DNA from 2 places in the Desulfofundulus luciae genome. Region 1 is predicted to be linked to the other one. Evidence: riboswitches for the same ligand, from Rfam matches in the RefSeq annotation. Region 1 holds a riboswitch; the other holds the start of a gene.

Region 1 (7,099 bases):
CCCCGGGCCGGACCGCCATAGGGCCTTCCAGGCGTTCCAGTTTCCCCTCGACCGTTCGATATACCGCCGCATAGACCTCATCTTTCCGGGCGTTAAGAATAGGGCAAATTAACCCGCCCTGGCCGGTTAAAGGATACGCCAGGGCGTCCAGGGTGCTGATACCCACAATGGGTAATTCCCATACCTGGGCCAGGGTTTTGGCCGTAGCCATGCCGATGCGCAGGCCGGTAAAAGAACCGGGCCCCGATGAAACGGCGATGCCGCCCAGATCCTCCCGGGTAACCCGGGCGTCTTCCAGCACGGCTTTAATCATGGGCAGGAGGTTCACCGAGTGGGTGCGCAGGTTGTTAACCATCCGCTCGGCCAGCACCCTTTCCCCCTGGACCACGGCCACTGCAGCCACCGGCGTGGCGGCCTCAATACCCAGCACGAACAAGGGCGCTCAGCTCCTCTACCAGTTCTTCATAGCGCTTTCCCCGGGGGGTTAAAAGAATTTCCCGTAATTCCGGCTCCCCTGGGAATCCCTTAAGGTAAATGTCCAGCCGTTCGGAAGGCAAAACCTCTTCAACCCGCCCGGCCCACTCCACCAGGGTCACGCCCGCACCATAGAAGTATTCTTCATAGCCCAGGTCGGCCATATCCCCGGGCCCGTCCAAACGGTAGACATCCATATGGTAGAGGGGCAGCCGGCCGGAGTATTCGTTAATTAAAGTAAAAGTGGGGCTGGTCACCGGCCCGGTGATCCCCAGGCCCCGGGCGATGCCCCGGGCCAGCACCGTCTTCCCTGCACCCAGATCACCGTGCAGGCACAGGACATCCCCGGGAAGTAAGACGGAGGCCAAAAGGCGGCCAAATTCTTCAGTTTCCCCGGCAGAACGGGTTCGCCATACCAAAGCCATGAAACCACCTTTTTCATATTCTACCATGCAAAAAAGAAGCCTGCCAGTATTATAACCGATGGGCAGGCCGGGGCAAAACTCTTTGTGAAGAGGCAAAGTGATCATAGCCGCGGGCCTCCAGGGGGATGCAACGGCCGCCGGCCAGTTCCAAAACCATTCCCTTTTCCGCCGGGATAATCTCACCAATGCACCGGCATTCCTCGCCGGCCGCGGCAAGCCTTTCCTCCACACCCCTGGCTTTACCGGGTGGAACGGTAAAGACCAGCTCAAAATCCTCCCCCCCGGAAAAGGCCCAATCCAGGGGATTGTGATTGGCCATGGCGGCCACCGTCCTTACCCGGTAATCCACGGGAATATCCCCCGCCCGCACCCGGCAGCCCACACCGCTGGCCCGGCAGATTTCCCGCAGCTCTGCGGCCAGGCCATCGCTGACGTCATCCATGGCCGTAACCCCGGCGCTGGATAAAATCCGCCCGGCCCGCAATCTCGCCCGGGGCTCCAGGTGAGCCCGCTTAAGGAAAGCTGCCATCCCGGGGTCAATAGTTAAATCCGGGTGCTGGCACAGGTACAGCCCGGCTGCGGATTTACCCAGACTGCCAGTTACGTAGATCAAGTCCCCCACCCTGGCCCCGCTGCGGTAGACCGCCCGGCCTTTTTCCACGAACCCCAGCAGGGCCAGGTTTATTACCAGCCGCTCCGGGCTCATCACCGTGTCTCCACCCACGATATTGAGGCCATATTCCCCGGCAGCCCGCCTGATACCCTGGTACAGTTCTTCTACTTCCTCCACAGACAGGCGGGTAGGCAGGCCCAGGGAAACCACGCCGTGGGCGGGCCAGCCGCCCATGGCCGCAATATCGCTCACATTAACCGCCACAGTCTTGATGCCTACCTGGGCGGGGGTAGCATAATCCAGCGAAAAGTGGACCCCTTCCACCAGCATGTCGGTGGTAAACAACAGCCACCAGGGGCCTTCCAGGTTTAAAACCGCCGCGTCATCCCCTATGCCCTGCACCACCTCTCCCGGCCGGTTGATCAAATCCCGGGACAAACGGTCTATGAGGCCGAACTCGCCCAGATCGCTGAGCTTCAAGACTCTACCATCCCCTTAGCACTCTTCCACCCTTTCCGCGCCCAGGTACCTGGCCACAATCTCCATGGCACAGAAGTCGCCGCACATGGTGCAGGCTCTGGTTCCGGCGGGATTGCGCTTCTCACGATATGCCCGGGCTTTTTCCGGGTCAATGGCCAGATTAATCTGGGCCTCCCAGTCCAGGGCCTTGCGGGCCCGGGCCATAGCCAGGTCCCATTCCCGGGCTCCCGGCACACCCTTGACCAGGTCCGCCGCGTGGGCGGCAATGCGGGACGCCACCACCCCTTCCTTTACATCATCTATGGTGGGCAGTCCCAGGTGTTCAGAAGGGGTTACATAACATAAGAAGTCCGCCCCGGCCATGGCGGCCACCGCTCCCCCAATGGCGGCGGTAATGTGATCGTAGCCGGGGGCAACGTCGGTAACCAGCGGGCCCAGGACGTAAAAGGGGGCCCCGTTGCACAATGTCTTTTGCACCTGCACATTGGCGGCCACCTGGTCCAGGGGAACATGCCCTGGCCCTTCCACCATGGCCTGCACCCCCGCGGCCCGCGCCCGGTCCACCAGTTCGCCCAGTACAATTAACTCCTGGATCTGGGCCCGGTCGGTGGCATCGGCCAGGCATCCCGGCCGCAGGCCGTCCCCCAGGCTCAAGGTGACGTCGTAACGCAGGCATATTTCCAGCAGCCGGTCAAACTGTTCATAAAGGGGATTCTCCCGGCCGTTGTGCAGCATCCACCCGGCCAGGAAAGAACCGCCCCGGCTGACAATATCGGTAACGCGCCCCTGCCTTTGCAGGCGCCCAATGATTTCCATGGTGACCCCGCAGTGCACGGTCATGAAGTCCACCCCATCGGCGGCCTGCTTTTCAATCACGGCAAAAAGGTCGTCGGCCGTCATCTTCACAATACTACCCCGTTTTTCCCTGGCTTCCACTGCCGCCTGGTAAATGGGCACGGTACCCACCGGTACGGAACTCCTGGCAATAATCGCCCGGCGGCAGCCGTCCAGGTCTCCTCCGGTAGAAAGGTCCATCACCGCATCGGCCCCGGCCTTTAAGGCGGTTTCCAGTTTGACTAATTCGTCCTCGATACTGGCAAAAGCGGTGGATGTGCCCAGGTTGGCATTGATTTTGGTCCGCAATCCCTCTCCGATGCCACAGGGATCCAGGCCGACGTGGTTTTTATTGGCCGGAATAACCACCGTACCGGCAGCTACTTTCCTTAAAATTTCTTCCACCGGCACTCTTTCTCTGTCAGCTACCCGGCGCATGGCCGCCGTTACTTCCCCTGCCCGGGCTGCTAAAAGTTGAGTCATGGCAAATACCTCCTTGCTTTTTCGATCCGGGAACGCAGTTCGCGGGCAGCGCCGGATACATCTTCTGCCGCCACCACTGCCGTGATCACTGCCACCCCGTCAGCCCCGGCAGCAATCACCTCTTCTACGTTGTATGCCTTGATGCCCCCAATGGCCACTTTGGGTATGCTTACCACCGACGCCACCTGCCGCACCAGGTCTACACCCACCGGGGCCTGGACATCATCCTTGGTATGGGTTTCAAAGACGGGACCTACACCGATATAGTCGGCGCCCTGCCGCTGGGCCTCCAGGGCCTGCTCCACACTGTGGGTGGAGATGCCGATAATTTTGCCGGGGCCGAGAATGCGCCGGGCCATGCCGATGGGCAGATCATCCTGGCCTAAATGCACACCGTCAGCCTCCACTGCCAGGGCTACATCTACCCGGTCGTTGACAATAAAGGTTACCCCCTTCTCCCGGGTCAGGCGGCGCAGTTGGTGTCCGGCGTCAATCAGCTGGCGGGCCGTAAAGGCCTTTTCCCGCAACTGCAAAACCGTTGCTCCCCCGGCAATGGCTGCCCGGGCCACTTCCACCACCGGCCGGCCCCGGCTGAACTTATCCCCCGTAATTACGTAGAGGCTGTAATCAACTCTGCAGCCTCCCGGTTTACAAGAAGGAGCTTCACCCGCGTCCAGCTGCACCAGGCGGCTCACCATTTCCCTTTCCACCAGATAAGCGGCATAGCGGATCTCCTTAAAGGGAGCGGTTACCGGCAAAAGACGGGCATACTCCTCCAGCACCCGGGCAGCTTCCTGCACCCGTTTAAAGTTAGCCATAACCAGTTGTAGAAGATTGGTTATTTCCTCTCCCGTGGCCGGGGGAGCAGGGGCGGCCACGTCACCCTCCACATCCCGGGACTGCACCAGAACCGTCCCCCGCCCGGGAAAACTTTCCTGCAATATACCCAGGCGGTGCCGTATATCCCTTATGCGCATGGTCATCCCGGCATCGTCAAGAACAAAACGGGCCACTTCTTCCACCACCCGCAGCCCTTCCCGGGCGCGGTTAAAATTGGCATCCAGGACCCGGTAAAGATCTCCCATGGAACCACCCCCATAAAAAATACCCATCCACCTGATAAGGAGATGGGTATAGTACGCTGCCGGCCACCCATTTCCCTACGCTGGTATGATCCAGATCAGGTTCAAAGGGTAAAGCGAAAAAACGCTTTTCTCAGCCCGGCACCGCGTCACGCAAACAAGAGAACCATGGCTCGTCATGCCAGCTTAAAACCAGCTGTGACTTACCAGTACCGGGCACCCCCATGGGTATAAAACCTTTTCACTTGTATATTTGTATATTGTATAACTGTTCGTCAACAAAAAAATTTTTCCTGCTTTAAATTTTAAATTACGTAACTTTCACCCCAAAAACAGTTCTGTCTTCGATTCCAGGTCAAATCCTGGATCAATGCCTTAACCTTTTCAATGTCAAAGGGTTTGGCCATGCAGCATAGGGCTCCGTTTTTCAGGGCCTGCTCCCTGGTCTGTTCGGAAATGTAGGCGGTCATGATGATAACAATGGTATCCGGGGCAATCCTTCTAATGCGCTTCAGGGCTTCCAGGCCGTCCATTAAAGGCATCCTCACATCCATAAAAATGATCTGCGGGTGAATCTGGCGCACCTTCTCAATGGCCACCAGCCCGTTCTCCGCGGTATGCACCCGGTGACCGAATTCCCTGACAAGTATCTCCAGCAGGTAACGCACCCCGGGTTGGTCATCAACTATTAAAACATCAAGAGTCTCCCTTCTCACACATTGCACCTCCGACATATTGTGACATGAATTTACATCGAAGTTTAATCTTTCCGTTTCTGTTGACTTACATGTTCGACACCAATTCACTTAATCCTGCCAGGTTATCCGTAAATTCCATTGAAAAATATTTAATTTCACCGATATAATTTAATATTTTAATAATTCTGTCAACTATCTCAAAAAACCCGACTTTAGTGATATAGTTCATCATTTCTTCATCAATTTTCTCTCATTTCGTAACCAAGCATATTTTCATTATTTTACTTCTTTTAGGCAGCACATTAACTGCTAATATAATTTCAAGACCTGTGAACCAGCCGCCCATCAATATACGTTTTAATCACCCGGGTGCGGGGATCAAAGGGATGGCCGTTTAACACGATCATATCGGCATCCTTACCCGGCTCCAGGCTACCCAACCGGTTTTCCAGGCCCAGTATCCTGGCCGCATCCAGGGTAATGGCCCGCAGGGCCCTTTCCTCCGGCAGCCCGCCCCGGACGGCCAGGGCGGCGGACAGGGCCAGATACTGAATGGGGACCACCGGGTGATCGGTCATGATGGCAAAAGTAACACCCGCCTCGGCCAGGGCCCGGGGAGTTTGCAGGGAAATCCCTTTCAGCTCTACCTTGGCCCGGTTGGTAATCATCGGCCCCACCACGGCCATCACCCCATGGGCCGCCAGCTCCTGCGCCACCAGGTAGCCTTCGGTGCAATGCTCCACTACCAGCAAAAGATTGAATTCCCGGGCAATGCGCAGGGCGGTCATAATGTCATCGGCCCGGTGAGCATGCACTCTTAATGGAATTTCCCGCCGCAACACCCGTACCAGCGACTCCATTTTTAGATCCCGGTCGGGACGTTCACCCCGCCCGGCCGCCGCCGCTTCCAGTTTGCGCTGGTATTCCTGGGCTTTAGCCAGCGCCTCCCTTAAGAGGGCCGCCGAAGCCATACGGGTGGCAGGCATTTTTTTCTCGCGCCCGTAAGTGCGCTTGGGATTCTCACCAAGGGCGGCTTTTAAGCCCACCGGGGACCGAAGCGCCATCCGGTCGACCACCTGGCCGGCGGTTTTGAGGGCCACCATCTCCCCACCGATGATATTGGCGCTGCCGGGACCGGTGGCCACGGTGGTCACTCCCCCGGCTCGGGCATCTTCAAAGCCCAAATCTGCAGGGTAGACGGCATCGATGGCCCGCAGGTGAGGGGTAACCGGATCGGTATATTCATTGGTATCATCCCCCTCCTCCCGGTAAATCTCCTCGGCCACGCCCACATGGCAGTGGGCATCGATAAACCCGGGCATTACCACGCAGCCGGTAGCATCGTCCACCTCAACCCCTGCCGGAACCCCGTTTAAAGGGCCTACGGCGACAATTTTACCCCGCTCTACAAGCACCATGCCCGGTTCATATACTTGTCCGGTCATGGTAATCACTTTTCCACCGGTTATGGCCAGCATATTTGCTCATCTCCCCTTCTGCCCTTTGTACTCCCGGCCGGCGTCCACCAGGGCCGCAAAGATACCTAAAAAGCGCCCGTCCCGCTCCCACATGGTTTCGGGATGCCACTGCACCCCCAGGGCAAAACCCCGGGCGGTGCTTTCTATGGCTTCGATAATACCATCCACGGACCGGGCAGAAACAATAAAACCCGGAGCAGGCCGCCGTACCGCCTGGTGGTGAAAGCTGTTCACCCGCACAACCCCTGCACCAAATATAGCGGCCAGGCGGGTGTTTTCCTCCACCATAATCCCGTGGGTGGCGCACCAGCGGGGAGCCCGCTGGTGGTGCTTTAAACAACCCGGAACCTGAGTAGCAATATCCTGATAAATATCGCCCCCGGCGGCAATATTCAATACCTGGGCCCCCCTGCAAATACCCAGGACGGGCAGGCCCAAAGATAACGCCCGGCGGGCCAGGCTCAGCTCAAAGTCGTCCCGCTCCGGGCTTATTTCTCCACAACCCGGCAGGGGTTCTTCCCCGAAATGGACG
Region 2 (7,099 bases), on a different contig from region 1:
CACGGCAATCCGGTGAACAACCCGGGACACCTGATCGCCCGGGTAATGCAATCAGCTCTCAACTACTGGCGCTACTACTTGCTGAAAACCCAGGGGGAAGAAGCCAGGCGTCAACTGGAGGCAGAGCTGACCGGGGAAACGGAAATGGATGACGTAATTGCCGGTGTGGCCGCAGATTTTTACCGGGACCCGGATGATCAGCTGCTCCACCAGGACATGCAGCAGGTTGCCGATGCCGATCTGGAAAAGTTTACCTTAGCCCTTGAGCGCCTGTCCACACACCTGGCCAACCGGCTTTCCCGCCGTTACCGGAAAAGCAACCGCCGGCAAAAACTGGATATGCGCAGGACGATTCGCCGGAACATTGCCTTCGGCGGGTCACCCCTTAAATTATGCTACCGGTCCCGCCGCCGGCACCGTCCCCGTCTGCTCCTCATCTGCGACGTGTCCGCTTCCATGGCCCGCTATGCCCGGTTTGTCCTCCAGTTTATCTATGGTTTAAGCAGTGCGGTACGAGATATCGAAAGCTTCGTCTTTTCCGAGGATCTAGAACGGGTTACCCCTTACTTCCGGCGGGATGATGGTTTTGTACCCGTAATGACCGAGCTTGTTAATGCCAGCCGGCAGTGGGGAAAAACCACCGACTTTAACGTAGCCCTGAAAACTTTTCACCGCCACTGGCGCCACCTGCTTACCGGCGATACCCTGGCAATCATAGTCAGTGACACAAAGACCGTTGCCCCCCAGGAAGCCGCTCGAGAGCTGGCCTCTTTACGGGAGCGGGTCCAGGAGATCCTGTGGCTCAACCCCGTTCCCAGCAAGCAATGGCCCTATTTACCAGGCGTTAATGCCTTCCTGCCTTATGTACGCATGTTTGAATGCTATTCCCTGCATCACCTGGAAGCAATCCTGCACCGGCAAATGCTGAAGTAAAAGGACGGTAAAAAATTCACCGGATCATGAAATAAGTTAATTAAAACGGTTCTGGCTACAGGTGGGGGAGGTGAAACCTTGGCGATCAACAAACTGGAAAGCACCGCCTTTTTAGGGGATGAGCTATCTATTTTTAACTCCGTACACAATATGGTCGTTGCCGTAGACTATCAGGGCCGCGTGATCATTTTTAACCCCACCAGCGAACGGATTTTTAATTACCCGGCAGAAAAGGCCCTGGGTCGCCCCATCAGGGAGGTCGTTCCTTTTACTGGTCTCCCCAAGGTGTTGCAGACGGGAAAACCCCACATCGGACGCAAATTTGTCGTAGGCAATGCCCTGTATGTGGTCAACCGCACACCCATAATCCGCAATAACACCATTGTGGGCGCCATTGGCGTGGCTCAAGAAATCACCGAGTTGCAACATCTGGCACAGGAACTGGAAGAAATCAAGGAAATAAACGGCCTCCTGGAAAATATTTTTCACAGCACACACGAAGGCTACATTGCCATCGATAATGACGGCCGGGTCCTGATGCTAAACGAGCCCATGGCGGAACTGCTGGGCGTTACCATCGAAACGGCCGTGGGCCGGCACATCCGTGAGGTGGCTCCCGACAGGCGGTTGTTCCAAATCCTCTGGATTGGTAAATTACAGTATGGGGAAGTGGTACGGATCCGGGGCAGGGAAACGGTAGTCATGCGGGTACCCCTTTATAACCGGGGCAAGATGGTGGGCACAGTGAGTAAAGTAATGTTCCATGATGTGGAACAGTTGCTGGCCCTGGCGAAAAAGATCAGTACCCAACGGCGAAATTTCTCCTACCCTTCCACAACGCAAAACGACAACCAGACCGCGCGTTACACCGTAGACAACCTGATCGGTGCCAGCAGGGATATGATCCGGCTCAAGGAAACCATCCGGCGGGTGGCCCAGGGACCTTCCACAGTGCTGATCCGGGGGGAAAGCGGCACAGGCAAAGAACTGGTAGCACATGCCCTGCACACGGCCTCCCCCCGCCACCGGGGGCCTTTCATCAAGGTCAACTGCGCTGCCGTGCCGGAAAACCTTTTAGAATCGGAGCTTTTCGGTTACCAGGAAGGCGCCTTTACCGGGGCGAGAAAGGGCGGGCAAATCGGCAAATTCGAACAGGCCGATGGGGGAACAATTTTTCTCGATGAAATTGGAGATATGCCCCTGCCCATGCAGGCCAAAATATTGCGGGTCCTGCAGGAAAAGGAAATTGAGCGCCTGGGAGATACCCGGACCCGTGCCGTTGACGTACGGGTGGTGGCAGCTACCAACCGGGATCTGGAGGAATTAATCAGGCAGGGACACTTCCGGGAAGATCTTTATTACCGTTTAAATGTAGTTTCCCTTTATATCCCGCCCCTGCGGGAAAGACTCGATGACCTCCCCCTGCTGGTCAATCATTTTATCAAGAAATTCAACCGGGAATTTGGTCTTCTGGTGCGGGGTGTGTCACCGGAAGTCTGGGAGATGCTTTGCGCCTACGATTGGCCGGGCAACGTGCGGGAACTGGAAAACGTAATGGAAAGGGCTTTTAACCTGGTGGAAGGAGATACCATTGAAGTTAAACATATGCCCCCCTACCTTCAGAAAATGAGCCAGGGCAAGAAGAGAAACCTGCACAACCGCACGCTGGCAACATTACTCCAGGAGGTGGAAAAGGAAGCCCTCCTGGAAGCCCTGGCTACTGCCGGTGGTAATAAAATGCAGGCGGCCAAAACTCTGGGTATTTCCAGGGCCTGGTTGTATAAGAAGATGAAACAGTACGGCATCAGGGGATAAAAAAATTTTTACCCCATAAAAAGGAGGATAACCGGCCGGAAATATCGAAGTAGCAATTTCAGGCGGCCGTATTTAAAATGGCTTAAAAGGCAAGGGTTACCTTTAAGCCGGGACGACCCGGCCTTTCACGCCTGATAAACCGGCAAAGTACAACGGGGAGCTCCTGTTAGGGGCTGAGAAAGGGCTAGTGAGCACCTGACCCGCTAAACCTGCTCGGGGTAATGCCCGCGAAGGGAAAAGCCGTACGTGCTGTTGACTGTGGCGCATCCTTTTGTGGGTGCGCTGTTTTTATTTGCCACCGGGATGCCCACCAGTCAACCGCTACAAATAAAGAAAAAAGGAGTGGTATTACAAAATGCACCTGGAAGACGTAACTATTTCCAAGGCTATTATCACGAGGTACCAGGAGGAACTGCTGGAAGCGCTGGAATCAGACGTGGCCGTAGTGGGCGGAGGTCCGGCAGGACTGGTGGCCGCCTATTACCTGGCCCGGGCAAACAAAAAAGTGGTTCTCTTTGAACGCAAGCTCAGCGTCGGCGGCGGCATGTGGGGCGGGGGGATGATGTTCAACCAGATTGTGGTCCAGGACGAAGCATTACCCCTTCTCAAGGAGTTTGGTATCTCCTTCAGGACATTCGAGGAAGGATATTATACGGCCAGCTCCGTGGAAGCCGTTGCCGCCTTAACCCTTGGTGCGGTACGGTCCGGAGCAAAGATCTACAACTTAATTTCCGTGGAAGACGTCATGGTCAGGGACAACCGGATAACCGGCCTGGTAATAAACTGGACCCCCGTTGATTTGGGCCGCCTGCACGTGGACCCCCTGACGGTACAGTCGGCATACGTCATCGACTGCACCGGACATGATGCCCAGGTGGCCAGTATGGTGGTCAAAAAAATGGGGGCGGTTTTAAGAACCAGGACCGGCAATCTGGAAGGAGAAAAGCCCATGTGGGCCGCGCGGGGTGAAACGGCCACCGTAGCCAATACACGTGAAATTTTCCCCGGGCTCCTCGTGGCCGGTATGGCGGCAAACGCGGTTTGCGGCGGCCATCGCATGGGACCGATTTTCGGCGGGATGCTCCTGTCAGGCAGACGGGCGGCCAGGCTTATTCTCGGTGAAGATGAAGAATAGAACTTGACATTGGGGAAAAAAAGGCTGTATATTTAATTATAAAAGTAGCTGTTATTAGATAGGGGTGAGGTTAATGGTAAAAACCACACGGATGACCAGGCAAAAAAAATTAATCCTGGAAATCCTGCGCAATACCGACACTCACCCCACGGCAGACTGGATTTACGAGCAGGCCCGCAAACAAATTCCGGACATCAGCCTGGGCACCGTGTACCGCAATTTAAATAACCTCAAACAGGCCCGGGAAATCATGGAACTTAACTACGGCAGCACGTTCAGCCGCTATGATGGTAATCCCCATAATCACTATCATTTTGTTTGCGATAGCTGTGGCCGGGTATTTGATCTGGATTTACCCCTGCTGAACAACCTGGAAAGAGAAGTAGAAAACCGCACGGGCATGCAGGTAACCCGGCACCGGCTGGAATTTTACGGGTACTGCCCTGATTGCCGGCAAAGACAACCGGGCGAAGCAGAGCAGTAAACTTCCATAGAGTTTTAAAAAGGGGGGGCTAAGAGCCACCCCCTTTTCTTTACGACCGGGAGCAGGATTTTGTCTGACTTAAACGAATGAGGATCATAGAAAAAAGGCTAGGTTGTCCAGGAGTGTTTGGAAGACCATGTTTATACACCTTCATGTACACACCGAATACAGTCTACTGGACGGTGCCGCCCGGATCAAGGAAGTAGTGGCCAGAGCCAGGGAACTGGGTATGGACTCCCTGGCCATTACCGACCATGGCGTTATGTTTGGAGTGGTGGACTTTTACAAGGCCTGCCAGAAAGAAGGGGTTAAACCCATCCTGGGTTGCGAGGTTTACGTAGCCCCCCGCACCATGAAAGATCGCACGCCCAGGGTGGATGACCACCTTTACCACCTGGTATTGCTGGCCGAAAACCAGACCGGGTATCGCAATCTCCTGCAGCTGGTATCTTTGGCCTACACCGAAGGTTTTTACTACAAGCCCCGGGTGGACAAAGATGCCCTGGCCCGCTACAGCGAAGGGTTAATTGCCTTAAGCGGGTGCATAGCCGGGGAGGTGGCCGACCGTCTCCTGGCCGGGGAGAAGGAAAAAGCCGTGGAAGCCGCCGCCCTCTACCAGGATATTTTTGGACGGGGGAATTTCTTTTTAGAACTACAGGACCACGGCCTTCCCGAACAACGCAAAGTCAACCGGGAACTTTTGCGCCTGCACCGGGAAATGAATATACCCCTGGTGGCGACCAATGACGTCCACTACGTAAACAAAGAGCATGCCGAAATGCAGGACATCCTGCTCTGTATTCAAACGGGTAAAAGTGTGGACGATCCTTCCCGGATGAAATTTGATTCCCAGGAACTTTACCTGAAAAGCGAGGAAGAAATGGCCCGTCTCTTCGGAGAGCTAAAAGACGCCATGGACAATACCCGCCTCATTGCCGAGCGCTGCCAGGTGGAACTAAGCTTCGGCCAGATCCATCTTCCCCATTATCAGGTACCCCCGGGTCATAACGTGGATAGCTACCTGGAGCAATTGTGCCTGGAAGGGGTACGACGTCGCTACGGGGAGATGACCGAGCCGGTACGGCAGCGGCTGGAATATGAGTTAAAAGTGATCCGGCAGATGGGCTATTCCGCCTACTTCCTGATTGTGTGGGATTTCATCCATTATGCCCGGCAACGGGGTATCCCGGTAGGGCCCGGCCGGGGTTCTGCCGCCGGCAGCCTGGTAGCCTACGTGCTGGGGATTACCAACCTCGACCCGTTAAAATACGGCCTGTTATTTGAGCGTTTCCTCAACCCGGAACGGGTCTCCATGCCGGACGTGGACGTGGACCTGTGCTTTGAGCGCCGGGGAGAGGTAATTAACTACATTACCAGCAAATATGGAGCCGATAAAGTAGCCCAAATTGCCACCTTTGGTACCATGGCCGCCAGGGCGGCCATCCGGGACGTGGGGCGGGCACTGAATATGCCCTACGGGGAAGTGGATAAAATAGCCAAACTGGTGCCCGCGGAACTGCACATGACCATTGAACGGGCCCTCAGTGAATCCAGCGAATTAAGGGAACTCTATGAACGGGACCCGCAGGTGAAAAAACTAATTGACACCGCCGCCCTCCTGGAAGGTATGCCCAGGCACGCCTCCACCCATGCGGCCGGCGTGGTGATCACCAGGGAACCCTTAACCCACTACCTGCCCCTGTACAAGGCCGCCGACGGTCCATTAACCACCCAGTTTGCCAAAGACCAGGTAGAGGAATTGGGCCTTTTAAAAATGGACCTCCTGGGCCTGCGCACCCTAACGGTCATTGCCGACACTTTAAAGCTCATCCGGGAAAGTGGCGGACCGGAAATAAACATTGATGAAATTCCCTTAGACGACCCGAAAACCTTTGCCCTGCTATGCCGGGGAGAAGGGAGCGGCGTATTCCAGCTTGAATCCAGCGGCATGCGGGCCCTGTTAAAAGAGCTGCGCCCGGAGGTTTTTGAAGACATCGTGGCCCTGGTGGCCCTCTACCGGCCCGGCCCCCTGGGCAGCGGCATGGTGGAGGATTTCATCAAGAGCAAGCACGGGGAAAAGAAAGTTACCTACCTGGACCCCAGGCTGGAACCAATATTAAGGGACACCTACGGTGTCATTCTCTACCAGGAGCAGGTTATGCGCATAGCCAGCGACCTGGCTGGCTTCACCCTGGGGGAGGCCGACCTTTTGCGGCGGGCCATGGGTAAAAAGAAGCCCGAAATTATTGCCGGGCTAAGGAACCAGTTTATCGAAGGGGCGGTAAAGAACGGGGTAGACCCCCAGGTTGCCGGGCAGATTTTCGATCTGATGGAGTACTTTGCCGGTTACGGTTTTAACAAAAGCCACAGCGCCGCCTATGCCCTGGTGGCCTACCAGACGGCCTACCTGAAGGCCAATTACCCGGCCCAATACATGGCGGCACTGCTTACCTCGGTGCGGGATAACACGGACAAGGTAGCGGCATACGTGGAAGAGTGCCGCCGTATGGGCCTGGAAGTCCTGCCTCCCGATGTCAACGAAAGCCGGGAAAGTTTTACCGTGGTTGACGGTAAAATCCGTTTCGGGCTGGCGGCAATTAAAAACGTGGGCGAGGGTGCAGTGCAGGCCATTATCAAATCCCGGGAGGAAAAGGGACCCTTCAAAAACTTTGCCGACTTCTGCCGGCGCCTGGACACGCGGATCATTAACCGGCGGGTGCTGGAAAACCTCA

What was found. A riboswitch is a leader RNA that binds a small molecule or an ion and turns the genes downstream of it on or off. The one in region 1 is predicted to bind thiamine pyrophosphate.
Region 2: another riboswitch for thiamine pyrophosphate. It lies ahead of J2Z49_RS05215 (sulfide-dependent adenosine diphosphate thiazole synthase); the one in region 1 lies ahead of J2Z49_RS12335 (thiamine phosphate synthase).

The regions. Positions count from the first base shown of each region.
Region 1 covers NZ_JAUSUX010000025.1:15,650-22,748, forward strand. The annotation lists gene tsaB (tRNA (adenosine(37)-N6)-threonylcarbamoyltransferase complex dimerization subunit type 1 TsaB) at 1-436, opposite strand, end outside; gene tsaE (tRNA (adenosine(37)-N6)-threonylcarbamoyltransferase complex ATPase subunit type 1 TsaE) at 417-899, opposite strand; gene thiL (thiamine-phosphate kinase) at 949-1,992, opposite strand; gene thiC (phosphomethylpyrimidine synthase ThiC) at 2,008-3,309, opposite strand; gene J2Z49_RS12335 (thiamine phosphate synthase) at 3,306-4,421, opposite strand; TPP riboswitch at 4,449-4,625, opposite strand; gene J2Z49_RS12340 (response regulator) at 4,697-5,107, opposite strand; gene J2Z49_RS12345 (amidohydrolase) at 5,410-6,567, opposite strand; gene J2Z49_RS12350 (gamma-glutamyl-gamma-aminobutyrate hydrolase family protein) at 6,574-7,099, opposite strand, start outside.
Region 2 covers NZ_JAUSUX010000006.1:70,181-77,279, forward strand. The annotation lists gene J2Z49_RS05205 (vWA domain-containing protein) at 1-933, shown strand, start outside; gene J2Z49_RS05210 (sigma-54 interaction domain-containing protein) at 1,012-2,748, shown strand; TPP riboswitch at 2,892-3,002, shown strand; gene J2Z49_RS05215 (sulfide-dependent adenosine diphosphate thiazole synthase) at 3,104-3,883, shown strand; gene J2Z49_RS05220 (Fur family transcriptional regulator) at 3,957-4,367, shown strand; gene J2Z49_RS05225 (DNA polymerase III subunit alpha) at 4,504-7,099, shown strand, end outside.